DNA from 2 places in the Bifidobacterium sp. M3-N-101 genome. Region 2 is predicted to be linked to the other one. Evidence: riboswitches for the same ligand, from Rfam matches in the RefSeq annotation. Region 2 holds a riboswitch; the other holds the start of a gene.

Region 1 (7,340 bases), on a different contig from region 2:
ATGCCGTAGAGCTCAAGCATCCCTGCGCCCACGCCGTCATGAACTACTGCCTCGAACACGGGCTCATCGTCAATGCGGTGGCCCCCAATGCGCTGCGTTTCGCACCGCCGCTGATCGTAACCGCCGAAGACGTTGACCAGGCGCTCGCCGTTCTCAAGGACGTGCCCGCTGATCTGCCGAACGACTGACTTACCTGACCTATATAAGGAGATCACCATGACCCCAGAACTGCGCCATATGCTGCGTGATGACGACCTCAACCATGAGGAGCAGAAGCAGGTGCTTGAGCTTGCCATCAAGTTCAGCAAGAACCGTTTCTACAAGCAGCCGTTTGCCGGTCCGCAGGCCGTCGCCGTGCTGTTCGACAAGCCTTCCACCCGTACCCGCTCCAGTTTCTCCATTGGTGTTGCCGAGCTTGGCGGCTACCCGCTGGTCATTGACAAGTCCGGCTCCCAGCTGGGCCGTGGCGAGCCTGTGGCCGATACCGCCCGTGTGCTCGACCGTATGGCCTATGGCGTGGTCTGGCGCACCTTTGGTCAGGATCGCGTGGAGGAAATGGCCAAGTATTCCACCCACCCGGTGGTCAACGCGCTGACCGATGACTTCCACCCCTGCCAGATTCTTGCCGACTTCCAGACCATCGCCGAACACCGCGGCGGCGTGGACAATCTGAAGAACCAGACCATCGCCTACCTCGGTGATGCCGCCAACAACATGTCCAACTCGTATCTGCTCGGCGGTGCCGTTGCCGGTATGAACGTGCGTGTGGCCGGACCTCAGGGCTACCTGCCGCGTCCGGATATCGTGGCCGATGCCGAACGCATTGCCGCTGAGAACGGCGGTTCCATTCTGGTGACCACTGATGCTCGTGAGGCCGTCGCCGGTGCCGATTGCGTGTTTACTGACACCTGGGTTTCGATGGGTGAGGAAGCTGAATACGCCATCCGATCCAAGCCGTTCTGGGATTATCAGGTCAATGCCGAGCTCATGGCTCTGGCTAAGCCGGATGCGCTATTCCAGCACTGCCTGCCCGCCTATCGCGGTAAGGAAGTCACTGCCGAGGTGATTGATGGCCCGCAGTCCGTGGTGTGGGATGAAGCGGAGAACCGTCTGCACGCGCAGAAGGCGTTGCTCACCTGGCTGACCGGCAAGGCCCGTGGCGACGAAAGCCTGCTCGCATGAGTGAAGCCCTGCCGTCCCTGCAGCGCCCTGCCACCAGGGCCGCGCGACTCAGTGCCATTGAACAGGCGCTGGCCACGCATGTCATCACGTCACAATCGCAGCTGTCGAAAATCCTATTGGACGAAGGCATCGCGGTTACGCAGGCCACGTTGAGCCGCGACCTGGATGAGATGCATGCGGTGAAAACCCGGCTGAAGGACGGTACGGTGGCCTATACGGTTGGACGTGGTTCGGCGGTTGCCGATGTTGAGGACGTGGGGGAGCGCACCGAGGCTCAGATGGCTCGTGTGCTCAATGGTCTGGTCACTTCGGTGGCCGCTGCCCGCAACCTCGTTGTGGTGCATACCCCGTCCGGAGCCGCACAATATGTGGCTTCCGTGATTGACCGTCAGCCCATCGACGGCGTGCTTGGCACCATCGCTGGAGACGATACCGTCATGGTGATCTGCGCTGACGACGGCACCGCCGTCTCCCGCTCTGACTGGCTGCTCGGCCTCGCCTCCAAATAGTGTTTTTTCTTGCCCCCCCCCAAGGTGAGGGGAGCTGTCACCGTAGGCGACTGAGGAGAGTTGCCCAATCCTCCCCAACACGCCGTGCATAAATATACAATCCTCTGTATATACTTACATCAGTTTGTTTTTTTGGACCTTGAATGAAAGGGAACTCATGGCAGATAACAATCGCCTTGTTCTGGCCTACTCCGGTGGTCTTGATACCTCCGTCGCCATCTCGTACCTGAAGGAGCGCACCGGCAAGGACGTCGTGGCCGTGTCCCTCGATGTAGGTCAGGGCGGTGAAAGCCTTGAGACCATCAAGGAGCGCGCCCTCGCCTGCGGCGCCATCGAATCCTACGTGGTCGACGCCCGTGACGAATTCGCCAACGAATACTGCATGAAGGCCCTCAAGGCCAACGCCATGTACGAAGGCGTCTACCCGCTGGTCTCCGCCATCTCCCGCCCGCTGATCTCCAAGCACCTCGTGCGCGCCGCCCACCAGTTCGGCGCCGACACCATCTCCCACGGTTGCACCGGCAAGGGTAACGATCAGGTTCGTTTCGAGGTCTCCATCGCCTCCATCGACCCGACGCTCAAGGCCATCAGCCCGATTCGTGATCTCTCCCTGACCCGTGACGTCGAGATTGCGTTCGCCAAGGAGCACAAGTTGCCGATCACCCAGACCGAGAAGTCCCCGTACTCCATCGATCAGAACGTGTGGGGCCGCGCCATCGAGACCGGCTTCCTCGAGGATCCGTGGAACGGTCCGACCAAGGACTGCTACTCCTACACCGACGACCCGGCCTTCCCGCCGGTCGAAGATGAGGTTGTCATCGAGTTCAAGGAAGGTATCCCGGTCAAGATCGACGGCCGCGACGTCACTCCGCTGCAGGCCATCGAAGAGATGAACCGACGTGCTGGCGCCCAGGGCATCGGCCGTATCGACCTCATCGAGGATCGCCTGGTCGGCATCAAGTCCCGCGAGCTGTACGAGGCTCCGGGCGCCGTGGCCCTGATCACCGCTCATCAGGAACTCGAAAACTGCTGCCTCGAGCGCGAACAGCACCGCATCAAGCGCGACATCGACAAGCGCTGGGGCGAGCTGGTTTACGATGCGCAGTGGTTCTCCCCGGCTACCCAGTCGCTCAACGCTTTCATCGAGGACACCCAGAAGTACGTGTCCGGTGAGATTCGCATGGTTCTGCATGGCGGTCGCGCTGTGGTGACCGGCCGTCGTTCCGACTCCTCGCTGTACGACTACAAGCTCGCCACCTACGATTCCGGCGATACCTTCGATCAGAAGTCCTCCAACGGCTTCATCGACATCTACGGCCTGCCGTCCCGCGTGGCTGCCGCCCGCGATGTCAAGTTCGGCAACGGCATCGAGGTCCCGAAGAACACCGTCGAGTGATTCTTACTCAGTCGCCCCCGCTGCGAGGCTGTCGGCATAGCTGACTGGGAGTGGTCTTTGAAAGGACTGTCCTCAGTCACACTCCATGTGACAGCCCTCGCCAGCGGGGGCAACTGTATGTTTGAACACATTGCTACGCTTAAACACAGCTATTTTCACTTTTCAAGGAGCTTTCATGACTGAGAACAACGAACATTTGGCCTTGTGGGGTGGTCGTTTTACATCCGGTCCGTCTCCGGAGTTGGCCCGACTGTCCAAGTCCACGCAGTTCGATTGGCGTTTGGCTGACGACGACATCGCTGGTTCCCGCGCCCACGCCCGTGCTCTCGGCCGTGCGGGACTCCTGACCGCCGACGAACTGCAGCGCATGGAAGACGCACTCGATACGCTCCAGCGTCACGTCGATGACGGCTCCTTCGCTCCTATCGAAGACGATGAGGACGAGGCCACTGCGCTTGAACGCGGACTCATCGACATCGCTGGCGACGAACTCGGCGGCAAGCTGCGTGCCGGCCGCTCTCGCAACGACCAGATCGCCTGCCTGATTCGCATGTGGCTGCGCCGTCACTCCCGCGTAATCGCCGGATTGCTGCTTGACCTGGTCAACGCACTGATCGAGCAGAGCGAAAAGGCCGGCCGCACCGTGATGCCGGGTCGCACCCATATGCAGCATGCCCAGCCGGTGCTGCTCGCGCACCAGCTCATGGCCCACGCTTGGCCGCTGATCCGCGACGTGCAGCGACTGATCGACTGGGACAAGCGCATCAACGCCTCCCCGTACGGCTCCGGCGCACTGGCCGGCAACACGCTCGGCCTCGACCCGGAGGCCGTGGCGCGTGAGCTCGGCTTCTCCCGCGTGACCGACAACTCCATCGATGGCACCGCCGCACGCGATCTCGTGGCCGAATTCGCGTTCGTGGCCGCCATGACCGGCGTGGACATCTCCCGTCTGTCCGAGGAGATCATCATCTGGAACACTCAGGAGTTCGCCTTCGTCAAGCTCGATGACGGCTATTCCACCGGATCCTCCATCATGCCGCAGAAGAAGAACCCGGATATCGCCGAGCTCGCCCGTGGCAAGTCCGGCCGTCTCATTGGCGATCTGACCGGTCTGCTGGCCACTCTGAAGGGTCTGCCCACCGCCTACGCTCGCGATCTGCAGGAAGACAAGGAGGCCGTGTTCGACCAGGTCGATACGCTCGAAGTGCTGCTGCCTGCTTTCACCGGCATGGTCAAGACCATGCACTTCGACGGCGACCGCCTGGAAGAGGAAGCGCCGACCGGCTTTGCTCTGGCTACTGACATCGCCGAATGGCTTGTCAAGAACGGCGTGCCATTCCGCCATGCTCACGAGCTCTCTGGTGCCTGCGTCAAGCTCGCCGAAGGCCGTGGCCAGGAACTCTGGGATCTGACCGACGAGGACTTCATCGAGACCTTCGCCGCATTCCTGCCGGCCGGCAAGGCTCCGGGCGTGCGTGAAGTGCTCTCCAGCCACGGTTCGGTCGACTCTCGCAACGGCAAGGGCGGCACCGCCTATGGTCGTGTGCGCGAGCAGATTGCCGACGCCAAGGCCAGCGTCGAAGAGCTCAAGTTGTTCCCGGCCTCCACTTCTGACGGTTCCGCGTATAAGGCCCCCGGCACGTTTTAAACTGTGCGCTCCCGTTGGCGAGGGCTGTCGGCGAAGCCGACTGGGGGTGGTTGCGAAGGTCTTCGTCCACATGACCACCCTCAGTCTCGCTCCGCGAGCCAGCTCCCGCCAGCGGGAGCTAGGTCTTGCGTTGTCATCGCAACGGCCTACACTGAATAATCGTAACGAACGGGAGCCGTAAGGCTGAGAGGAAGTTGCCAGACTTCGACCGGGGAACTTGACGCGGGTCATGCCGCCGTAAGGAATCGTTGTTCTTGATTTGTTAGGTTTCCTGCAACAGTCTTTCATTCCGTTTGCATAATTTAGCCGTATGACGGGTCGTGGTGTAGCCAATGCATCGCGGCGGCCACACGGTCGCATGATTGGGTTCATGAATGGGCGCACCACTTAAGGTACGGTTCGTTTCGTGCACCCTTTTTTACTATTCGGAAAGGTTGTTATGCAGGTCAACGGAGAGCAAGTCAAGCTCGATACGCCGGTCAGCGTTGCCGACTATCTCGAAGCACACGGATTCCGCGCCGAACGTGTGGCCATCGAACTTAATGGTGAGATTATTCCGCGCGACAAGCGTGCCGATGCCATGCTTGACGACCAGTGCGTTATGGAAATCGTACAGTTTGTTCAGGGTGGCTGAAAGGAAGAGCTATGAGCAATATCAATCCGGTTACTGAAGCATCCGTTGAGGCGACGCCGCTGCCGCCGCAGCCCGCCGTCACCAATCCGGTCGGTACCGCTGCGCCGATTCTGCCGGTGGAAGACAAGCCGCTGAATCTGGGAGGCCACGAATTCCAATCGCGATTCATCTTGGGTTCCGGCCGCTATGACCTGAACCTCATCGAGGCCACGGTCGAGCACGCCGGTACGCAGATTGTCACCATGGCATTGCGTCGCGCGCAGACCACCGAGAACAGCGTGCTTGATTACATTCCTGAGGGCATTACGCTGCTGCCGAATACTTCTGGCGCGCGCAATGCCGAGGAGGCCGTGCGTATTGCGCGACTGGCCCGCGAAGTATGCCACACTGATTTCGTCAAGGTCGAAATCGAGCATGAAACCAAGTACCTTCTGCCGGACAACGCCGAAACCATTCGTGCCACTGAAATGCTGGCCAAGGAAGGCTTCGTGGTCATGCCCTACATGTTCCCGGACCCGATCGCAGCCCGTCAGCTGGAAGAAGCTGGTGCGGCCGCCGTCATGCCGCTCGGCTCGCTGATTGGTTCCAACATGGGTTTGCGTATGCGTGATTTTATCGAAATCATCATCGCCAACGCGCACGTGCCGGTCATCATCGACGCCGGCATCGGACGCCCGAGCCAGGCTTGCGATGCCATGGAAATGGGTGCGGATGCGGTGATGGCGTACACGGCTGTGGCCTCCGCTGGCAATATTCCGTTGATGGCTGAGGCGTTCAAGCACGCCATCGATGCGGGTCGTTCCGCGTATCTGTCTGGCCTTGGCAAGGTGACCGAGGGACAAGCCGTGCCGTCCAGTCCGACCACGGGGTATTTGCACTGATTGGGTATTGGCTCCCTTTTCTGAGGGGAGCTGGCCGTGTAGCGGACTGAGAGGAATTCGCGAGGCAGCGTTAAAACTTCCTCTCAGTTACCTGTGATGACAGCGTCCCTCCGGAGAGGGCAGAAACATGGAGAAAACATGGCATTGACGGATGAACAGGTGGAGCGGTACGCGCGTCATCTGATTTTGAAGGGCGTGGGTGTCAAAGGGCAGAAGCGTCTGCTGGCTTCCAGTGTGCTGATTATCGGCGCGGGCGGGCTCGGTTCGCCGGTTGCTCTGTATCTGGCGGCAGCCGGAGTCGGTCGCATCGGACTCGTGGATGGCGATATGGTGGATTTGAGCAATCTGCAACGCCAGATTATCCACACCACTGCACGGGTGAACGAGCCCAAGGTGGAGTCAGCGGCTGAGGCCATCCGTGAACTCAACCCGGACGTGACGGTCGACACTTACTATGAGCTTGTTGATGCCAACAATATCGCCGGCCTCATCGGGGCATACGATCTGGTGATAGAGGCCACCGACAATTTCGCCGCGAAGTTCCTTATCAATGACGCTTGTGTATTGGCCAATAAACCGTATATTCATGCGGGTGTGGTCGGATTCGCAGGTCAGGTGATGACCGTCATTCCCGGTGAAGGCCCGTGCTATCGCTGTATTTTCCGCGACATGCCTGCCGCTGGCGAGATTCCGACTTGCAAGGAAGCTGGCGTCTTGGGTGCGGTGGTCGGCGTGATCGGCAGTCTGGAAGCCACTGAAGCCGTCAAGCTGATAGTCGGCGTGGGGGAGCCGTTGGTGGGCCGCATGCTCACCGTGGATGCGTTGACCATGAATATTCGACGGGTGCCATTGCCGGAGCATGTGCCGGATTGCCCGGTGTGTGGTGAGCAACCGACCATCACCGCCATTGACTCGGCCAACTATATTCAGCCGGCCTGCGCGATTTAGAGCTATATGGCTCCCCCTCTGAGGGGAGCTGTCACCGTAGGTGACTGAGGGGAGTTGTTGCGGTTGAGCAAGCCTCCTCTCAGTCCGCTACGCGGACAGTTCCCCTCCAGGGGAGCCAAGATCAGAACGAGAGGGGAAGAAC
Region 2 (7,340 bases):
CAGGCATACGGTAACGCCGGTGGCTACGGCTATGAGGAAGCCCCGCGCCCCGAAAACGGCGAGGACCGCAACTCCAAGATCAGCTTGACCCTTCGTCAGGCGGTCAAGGGTGCGACCGTGTCCCTGTCCGTGGATGGCAAGAAGTTCAAGGCTCATGTGCCCGCCGGCGTCAAGGACGGTCAGAAGATCAAGCTGGCCGGCAAGGGCAAGCCGGGCATCAACGGCGGCAAGGCCGGCGATTTGTACCTGCACGTCACCGTCAATCCGGATTCCACGTTCTCGATGCGCGGTCGTGACATCGTCATGAACCTGCCCGTCACCGTAGGCCAGGCCGTGGCCGGCGGCAAGGTCGACGCCAAGGATATCGATGGGAACCTGGTTACCTTCAAGGTGCCCGCGGGCTCCAGCTCCGGTGCCGAGGTCAAGTTGGCCGGGCTGGGTGTCAAGCGTGGCAACCAGCCGGGCGACCTGATCGGCCGTGTGCAGATCATGGTCCCTGCCAAGCCGGGTCTGGCGGTCAAGCACGCCGCCAAAGAATTCGACGAAAAAGCCGGCGACTATCTCAACTAACAGGGGCTCCCGCTGGCAGAAGCTGAATGAACGCAATCTTGGCTCCCGCTGGTGGGAGCTGTCAGCCAAAGGCTGACTGAGGGTGGTCTTGGCTCCCCTCTCTGAGGGGAGCCGGGAATCGAACCGAAGGCTCTCAAAATCACAGGAGGTGAACAATGGTGCGGTTAGCCAACCAGATGAAGCAGTTGTACGCGATGTGCGCAACCGCGCTCGTGATGGGCAGGGCCGATCTCGACGGAGCCGATGACGTCGGCTTCGACATCGAATTGCCCATCTTCACCGTCGGCCAGACCGCCGAGTTGGCCAACATTCACCCCCAGACCCTCCGTCAGTACGACCGCCTCGGTTTGGTTCGTCCGCAGCGCACGGATGGTGGCGCTCGCCGCTATTGCCTGCGTGACATTGCCCGCCTGACTCGCGCTCAGCGCCTGAGCCAGGACGAAGGCATCAATCTTTCCGGCATCGCACGCATTTTGGTCCTCGAAGAAGAGAATCGCCAACTGCGCCGCGAAGTCAAACGCATGCAAACCGGCGACCAGGAGAGCGTTTTCGCCGCAGGCCGTGACGGCAATATTGTGGAGGTACAACGCTCCAACCGCGCCCGCCTCTGGCGCAACGCCATCCGCCGCGAAACCCGCGAACTGCCCGGCCGCGATACTGCCGCCGATACCGCTGCCGGCGCCACCGGCGACTCCAACTCCACTCCCGCCGACTTCAAGTCCATGGTCCTGTGGGGTTGGTGAGTCTGGCCGCATTGCTTCGATTCCTTCTCCATTCGTAAAACTGTTTGTTATCTCGCATCGGGCAGCTGCCGAAAAAAGCACGAATTTTCTTGACGGAGATGTCAAGGTTTGTTACGGTGACGTGCGAAAACCGATTCGTAAGGGGTGCTTTAGGCTGAGACGGTATGTGCCGAACCCTTCGAACCTGTGAGCTAACACTCGCGTAGGGAATGCGACGGTTGAACTCCTCTGTTCGGCTCGGCATCCCATATGCGCGTTGAGAGAGAGGAAGCGTATGTCAATACGCAAGGAGCTGACCGCCCAGAACGTACTGCTGGGTTTTCAGCACGTGTTCGTTTCCAATGTTTGGCTTGATCCGGTATTCGTGGCAGGAGCGATTGGCTTACCTATCGCCCTGTCGTCGAACATGATTACGGTTCTTCGCAGACTACCAAATTGATTGCGGGCAAAGTCGCCGGATCCAAGCCCTGCCTAGGTTACGGAGCAAAAGTCGGGTTGGCGTTCATTGGCCGAGAGGCTTTGCGCCCTGATACCTATGCCGATACCGTGCATCGTGTGGCTGTTGACATCGCCACATATGACCAGCAAAGCTGCCTGGCTCCGCAGACCGTGTTCGTGGAGACTGATGGAGCCCTCACCCCTCGTGAAGTGGCTCAGCTGCTCGGTGGCGAGCTTGAGAATCAGCAGCGCAAATATCCGCGCTCCGTATTGAGTGACGCCGAGAACGTGGCCATTCAGCGGGCGCGCACCGACGCTGAGATGAGAGCCTTGATGGGCGGGAAGGCCGCGGTGTTCGCCAGTGGCCATAGCACGGCATGGTCGGTGCTGTATCGAGAACTTGACGGTAGCGGTGCCGACGAGGATGTTGCTTCGCTGATGTCGCCGTTGAACCGCACCGTCAACGTGGTGGCGGTGCCAGATTTGTTGGACGCCGCCAGAAGACTGACTTCCTGCCGTGGCTGGCTGCAGAGCTGCGGTGTCGCTGTGGATTCAACCAGACTGTTTGGTCTTGCAGATATATTGGCCGCGGTCGGTGTGAATCGCATCTGTCCGCTCGGTGAGATGGATCGGGCGAAATCCGGCTGGCATCATGATGGGGGCTTCAACCTCATCGATCTGTTGCGCGCGGTGGATGTCGAACGCGGCAGCGATGTGTACAGCGATTCGTTCGATATGGATATGGAATAGGCCTGTGCCGTTGCGGGCAGCAGGGGCTGGTAGCAGGGCGAAAGGCAAGGGTAATGACAGAGCAAAGCGATATGGCACGGCGTCCAATGGTGAATCTGGATGGCAGAACAGCGATCATCACCGGTTCCGGCAAGGGCATAGGAGCGGCCGTGGCGAAATGCCTGGCATCGCACGGAGCCGCTGTCGTTATCAATTACGTACATGACGCCGCCAGCGCGCAGCGCACTGTTGAAGACATCCACTCACTGGGAGGCTTGGCTATAGCTGTACAGGCGGATGTTTGCGATGAATCGCAATCTTCCAAGCTGGTGGGTACCGCTGTCGACTCATTCGGCGGCGTGGACATCTTAGTGAATAATGCTTTCGGACGCTTCTCCTTTGATCCGCGTCGCCGTTCCACTTTTGCTGGAGGCGATTGGGATGAGTTTGGCGCACAGATCGAGGGATGCCTGCATGGTGCATATCTGATGTGCTCACATGTGGTGCCGCTGATGCGAGCCCAGACCTCCGGGCGTATCATCAACATCTCCAGCAATCTGGTCGATTCGCCCATCGTGCCCTACCATTCGTATATCACTGCCAAAGGCGGCTTGGTCGGCATGACCCGCTCTCTGGCCCAGGAGCTGGGCGGCTTCGGCATTACCGTTAATGCCATTGCCGCAGGTTTGACGACCGGAACCGCATCCAGCGCAGCCGCCACCGAGGATGTTCGTGAACGAATCATTGCCATGACGCCTCTTGGCCGCCTTGCCCGTCCCGATGACATCGCCGGAGGGGTCGCGTTGTTGGCGTCCGACATGGCCGGCTTCATTACCGGGCAATGTCTGCACGTCGATGGTGGTTTGACCATGCGCTGAAGTGCAGGAGCGGTGTGCTGACGCGCTATGGTTGTCGCATCCGGTTGGTGCAATGGAATGCAGCAAGAGTAAAAGCGCCGATTGGCGTGTGGTCATGCGAACGGAGGTAACCATGCTGCTCAAAGCCGTGTTCTGGGATTTGGACGGTACTCTCATCGATTCTGAGCCGCTCTGGCATGACGGTGAGATTGAGATTGCGCACAACAATGGCGGCGAGTGGAACGAGGACCTCGGTTGGGAGTGCTCCGGCACTCCGGTGCCGCACGTGGCGGAGGTCATGATTGCGCATGGCTGCACATTGAGCGTTCCCGAAATCGACAAGCAGCTCAAGGATTATGTATTCAAGGCGGAGGTCGAACGTCTGCCGTGGATTCCTGGTGTGCAAGACGTGCTGCGTTCGCTCAAGGAAGCCGACATCCCATCCATGCTGGTCACTACTTCGCCTCGCCGCATGGCCGAGAACATCATGAAGCAGGCTGATGGATTGCTTGCCGGCTACGTCTGCGGCGATGATCCGTACGAGCACAAGCCGAGCCCTGCCCCATATCTGGCCGCGGCTGAGAGACTCGGCATCGCGCCTGAAGACATGGTCAAGTGCGTGGTAATGGAAGATTCCTCATCCGGCCTGCGCTCCGGCGCCGCCTCGGGGGCCACACTGATTGCGCAGACTGGCTGGATTCGCACCGACACTTCCGGCCTTGGCCAGTTTGCCTCCATCGACTCGTATGAGGGCATCGATGCGGCCGCGCTGGACGCCTTTGTGCGGCAGCGTCTGGGGGAGTAGAAATTTCGTTTGTATTGCGGAGTTTGTGTGGGAAACCCCCAGTCGACCTGATGTTATAGGCCGGCTGGTAGGGTGTTTGACGGTTTGCATATAACTGTCTGGTTCATTGGGCTGGCAGCTCAATACAAGATTTAGTACTCATAGGAAACACATGGGCTTCGTTAATTTCATCCTCGAACTGCTGAAGGATCCGCGTGCCGCGATTGCCGGTTGGATTGCCATGGGTGTGGCGCCGACCCTCAGCTTTATCTTCCTCATCGTATTTATCGAAACGGGTGTGGTGTTCTTCCCATTCCTGCCGGGCGACTCCCTGCTGTTCGCCGCCGGTGTGTTCGCCGCTCCCGATGCCGCGACCGGCAAGGCTGCGCTGCCGCTGTTCTGGCTGCTGCCGGTGGTCTGGTGCGCCCCGATTATCGGTGACCAGTGCAATTACTTCATTGGCCACTTCTTCGGCCGCCGCATTATCCAGTCCGGCAAGGTGAAGGCCTTGACCCCGGAGCGTTTGGCCAAAACCGAGCACATGATTGAGAAGTGGGGCCCGCTGGCTGTGTTCCTGGGCCGTTTCTTCCCGTTCATTCGTACGTTCATGCCGTTCATCTCCGGTATTTCCGGCATGCGTTGGAGCCGATTCACCCCGTTCTCGGTGGCTGGCGGCCTGTGCTGGTCCACGCTGTTCACGCTGCTGGGTTACTTCTTTGGCAATATTCCGGCCGTGCAGGATCACTTCGAATTGGTGATCGTGCTGATTCTGCTGGTTTCGCTGGCTCCCACCATCATCGGTTTGCTGAAGGCCAAGTTCGGCAAGAAGAAGCCGGAGTCGGTTGCCGATTCCCAGCTGGATACGATGGAATCCGGTATCGAGAACCTTAATAAGTAGTTTTTGGTGCTGTAGGGTTCGTTTCTTTTCCAAGCCCCGTTCCGCATGTGATGTGCGGAACGGGGCTTTGTTGTGTTATCCACATTGTTGGTGGACAACATGCCGGGGTGTGGATAATTCGGCAAGCTGGAACCACAGAACCTGATTTCGGTTGAAATAGGTTGGCTCGCACGGTTCAATCTCCCTATGAATATCGACACATCCTCTCGCACTGTTCGCGTTGCTCGCTCTCCGGCAGCGGCCGTTTCGTCCCCTCCCCAGTCCGCTGGGGTCGGGCCCTCCCCGCCGCCGCGCTACTACACCCCTCCTCCGCAACCAATGGCTGCGTATGAGAGAAAACGGTCGAACAGGACTCCGGAAGAATCGTTCTCCACGAACGTGGCATTGCACAATATTGTGACCGTGACTTCGGGTCACGGTGGCGTGGGGCTCAGCGTCATGGCCTCTATGCTTGCGCTGACGCTCACGGAGCGTGGGCAAAGCTGCGTGCTGGTCGATGCCGATTTCGTGGCGGGATGCTTGGATCTGCTGCTTGGCCTCGAGCGTGAGCCGGGTCTGCGTTTCAGTCAGATAGACGCTCCGTTGGGCCGTATTGAAGGAGCGGCACTGCGTCATGAGCTCATTGACTGGGAGGGTATTCGTGTGCTGCCGTGCGATCCCTGGAGCACGCGGCAGCCTGAATGGTGGGAAGTGCAGGCCGTGATTCGGGCACTTGCCGAAACGCACGATATTGTCATCGTAGATGCTGGCCAGGGAGGCCTGATTGAAACAGTGAGTGACTTGCGCCATGGAGTGCAGGTGATGGCCGCGGAACTTTCGGTAATCGGTTTGGCTCGGGCCAAAGCCCATCGGCTCAGATTGTCCGCATGGGAATGCGGGATTCCCCATATTGTCGGCATCGAACCGAGAGGTACGCCGCGAGGTCGCGGGAGCGTGGATGTTGCCGAAACCGAAGATTATCTGAGCGCTGCAGTGGTGGGTCCCATCCGTCTGACTTCCAGCTTGTGCGGTGATGTGCTTGAGGGATTAGGCATCCGATCCGTGCCCAAGGGAAGTCGTAAGGCCATCGAGGCGCTCGCCGATGCGGTGGAGCGGGATATTCGCGCTGGTGCTCGGGCTGCCTGATTGAAGTGGGGATATCATGACGGCATTGCATCGCGCAGGCATGTTTTTCGGGTTATTGGATGAGCTTGCTTCAGATGATCGAGTCACTGATATTGCGGTGACTTGTGAGGGCCGCGTCTGGGCGGATCGTGGCAGCGGTATGCGGGAGCATATCTTGCAAGTGCCATTCCGATCGCCGCAAGTGGTGCGTGATTATGCGGTGCAGTTATGCGCGCAATTGGGGCGCCGCTTGGATGATGCGTGCCCTATTGCCGATGCTTCCAATATGCATGGTGTGCGTGTCCATGCGGTGATAGCGCCGTTAGTGCCGCAGGGGGCGTCGATTTCCATACGATTCCCCGGCAGCGAGGTGGCATCGTTGCAGCGGCTTGCCCAGTTGGGCATGTTTCCTGCCGGCTGGATTTCGGTACTAAGCGGGCTGGTGAGCAAGAGAGCCGCCGTGCTGATTACTGGCGGTACCGGCGTGGGCAAGACCACCCTGGCAAAGGCGTTGCTTGCGCAGTGTGATGCGAATGACCGTATCGTCACCGTGGAAGAGGTGCGGGAGCTTGGCGATTTTGGCCATGGGAATCATGTTTCCATGGCGGCGAGGGAAGCGAACGTTGAAGGCGAAGGTGCGGTGGGCCTTCCCGATTTGGTGAAAGCCACGCTGCGCATGCGCCCCGACCGGGTGGTGTTGGGGGAATGCCGTGGCGAGGAGATTGTGGATCTGCTGAGGGCGTTCAATTCCGGCCACCGGGGCGGCATGACCACCTTGCATGCGAACAGCGTGGCGCAAGTGCCGCAGCGTTTGATCGCACTGGGATTACTGGCCGGGGTGGCTCCTCGTGCATTGGCCATGCTTGCCGAAGGCGCCTTCGATGCGGTGCTGCATCTTGAACGAGTGGACGGCCGTAGGCATATTGCACAAATCGGCACTTTGCACGCCTCGTATGGTGAATTGCAAGGCGTTCCATTGGTGGCTTGGGACGGTTCGGGCGAGCCTCGATATTCACCTCAGTGGCGTGATTTCGCGGCATTGTGGGGCTGTAGCTAGGGGTGGGATATTGCTCTGGTGTGTGATGCTGACGATGGTCGCTGTGCTGATATGGCCTAGTCGCCAATCTGGGGTTGTTGATCGTCTGCGTGATGTGCGGAGTCTTTCTGGAAGGCTCAATCGAGGTGCTGGTGGAGGTTTCGTGAGCCGGAATGGGTGG

The links. A riboswitch is a leader RNA that binds a small molecule or an ion and turns the genes downstream of it on or off. The one in region 2 is predicted to bind thiamine pyrophosphate.
Region 1: it holds a riboswitch for thiamine pyrophosphate, as region 2 does, so the genes downstream of both, thiS (sulfur carrier protein ThiS) here and NBH12_RS02635 (xanthine permease) in region 2, are expected to answer to the same signal.

The regions. Positions count from the first base shown of each region.
Region 1 is NZ_JAMOKQ010000004.1:121,829-129,168, forward strand. It holds gene NBH12_RS04150 (acetylornithine transaminase) at 1-188, shown strand, start outside; gene argF (ornithine carbamoyltransferase) at 217-1,182, shown strand; gene argR (arginine repressor) at 1,179-1,691, shown strand; gene NBH12_RS04165 (argininosuccinate synthase) at 1,849-3,087, shown strand; gene argH (argininosuccinate lyase) at 3,263-4,735, shown strand; TPP riboswitch at 4,894-4,997, shown strand; gene thiS (sulfur carrier protein ThiS) at 5,175-5,369, shown strand; gene NBH12_RS04180 (thiazole synthase) at 5,381-6,250, shown strand; gene thiF (thiazole biosynthesis adenylyltransferase ThiF) at 6,389-7,198, shown strand.
Region 2 is NZ_JAMOKQ010000002.1:246,952-254,291, reverse strand. It holds gene NBH12_RS02645 (DnaJ C-terminal domain-containing protein) at 1-570, shown strand, start outside; gene NBH12_RS02640 (heat shock protein transcriptional repressor HspR) at 726-1,313, shown strand; TPP riboswitch at 1,444-1,540, shown strand; partial or broken gene NBH12_RS02635 (xanthine permease) at 1,588-1,734, shown strand; partial or broken gene NBH12_RS02630 (acyl-CoA reductase) at 1,725-2,501, shown strand; gene NBH12_RS02625 (SDR family oxidoreductase) at 2,588-3,358, shown strand; gene NBH12_RS02620 (HAD family hydrolase) at 3,471-4,142, shown strand; gene NBH12_RS02615 (DedA family protein) at 4,294-5,019, shown strand; gene NBH12_RS02610 (P-loop NTPase) at 5,338-6,144, shown strand; gene NBH12_RS02605 (TadA family conjugal transfer-associated ATPase) at 6,161-7,180, shown strand.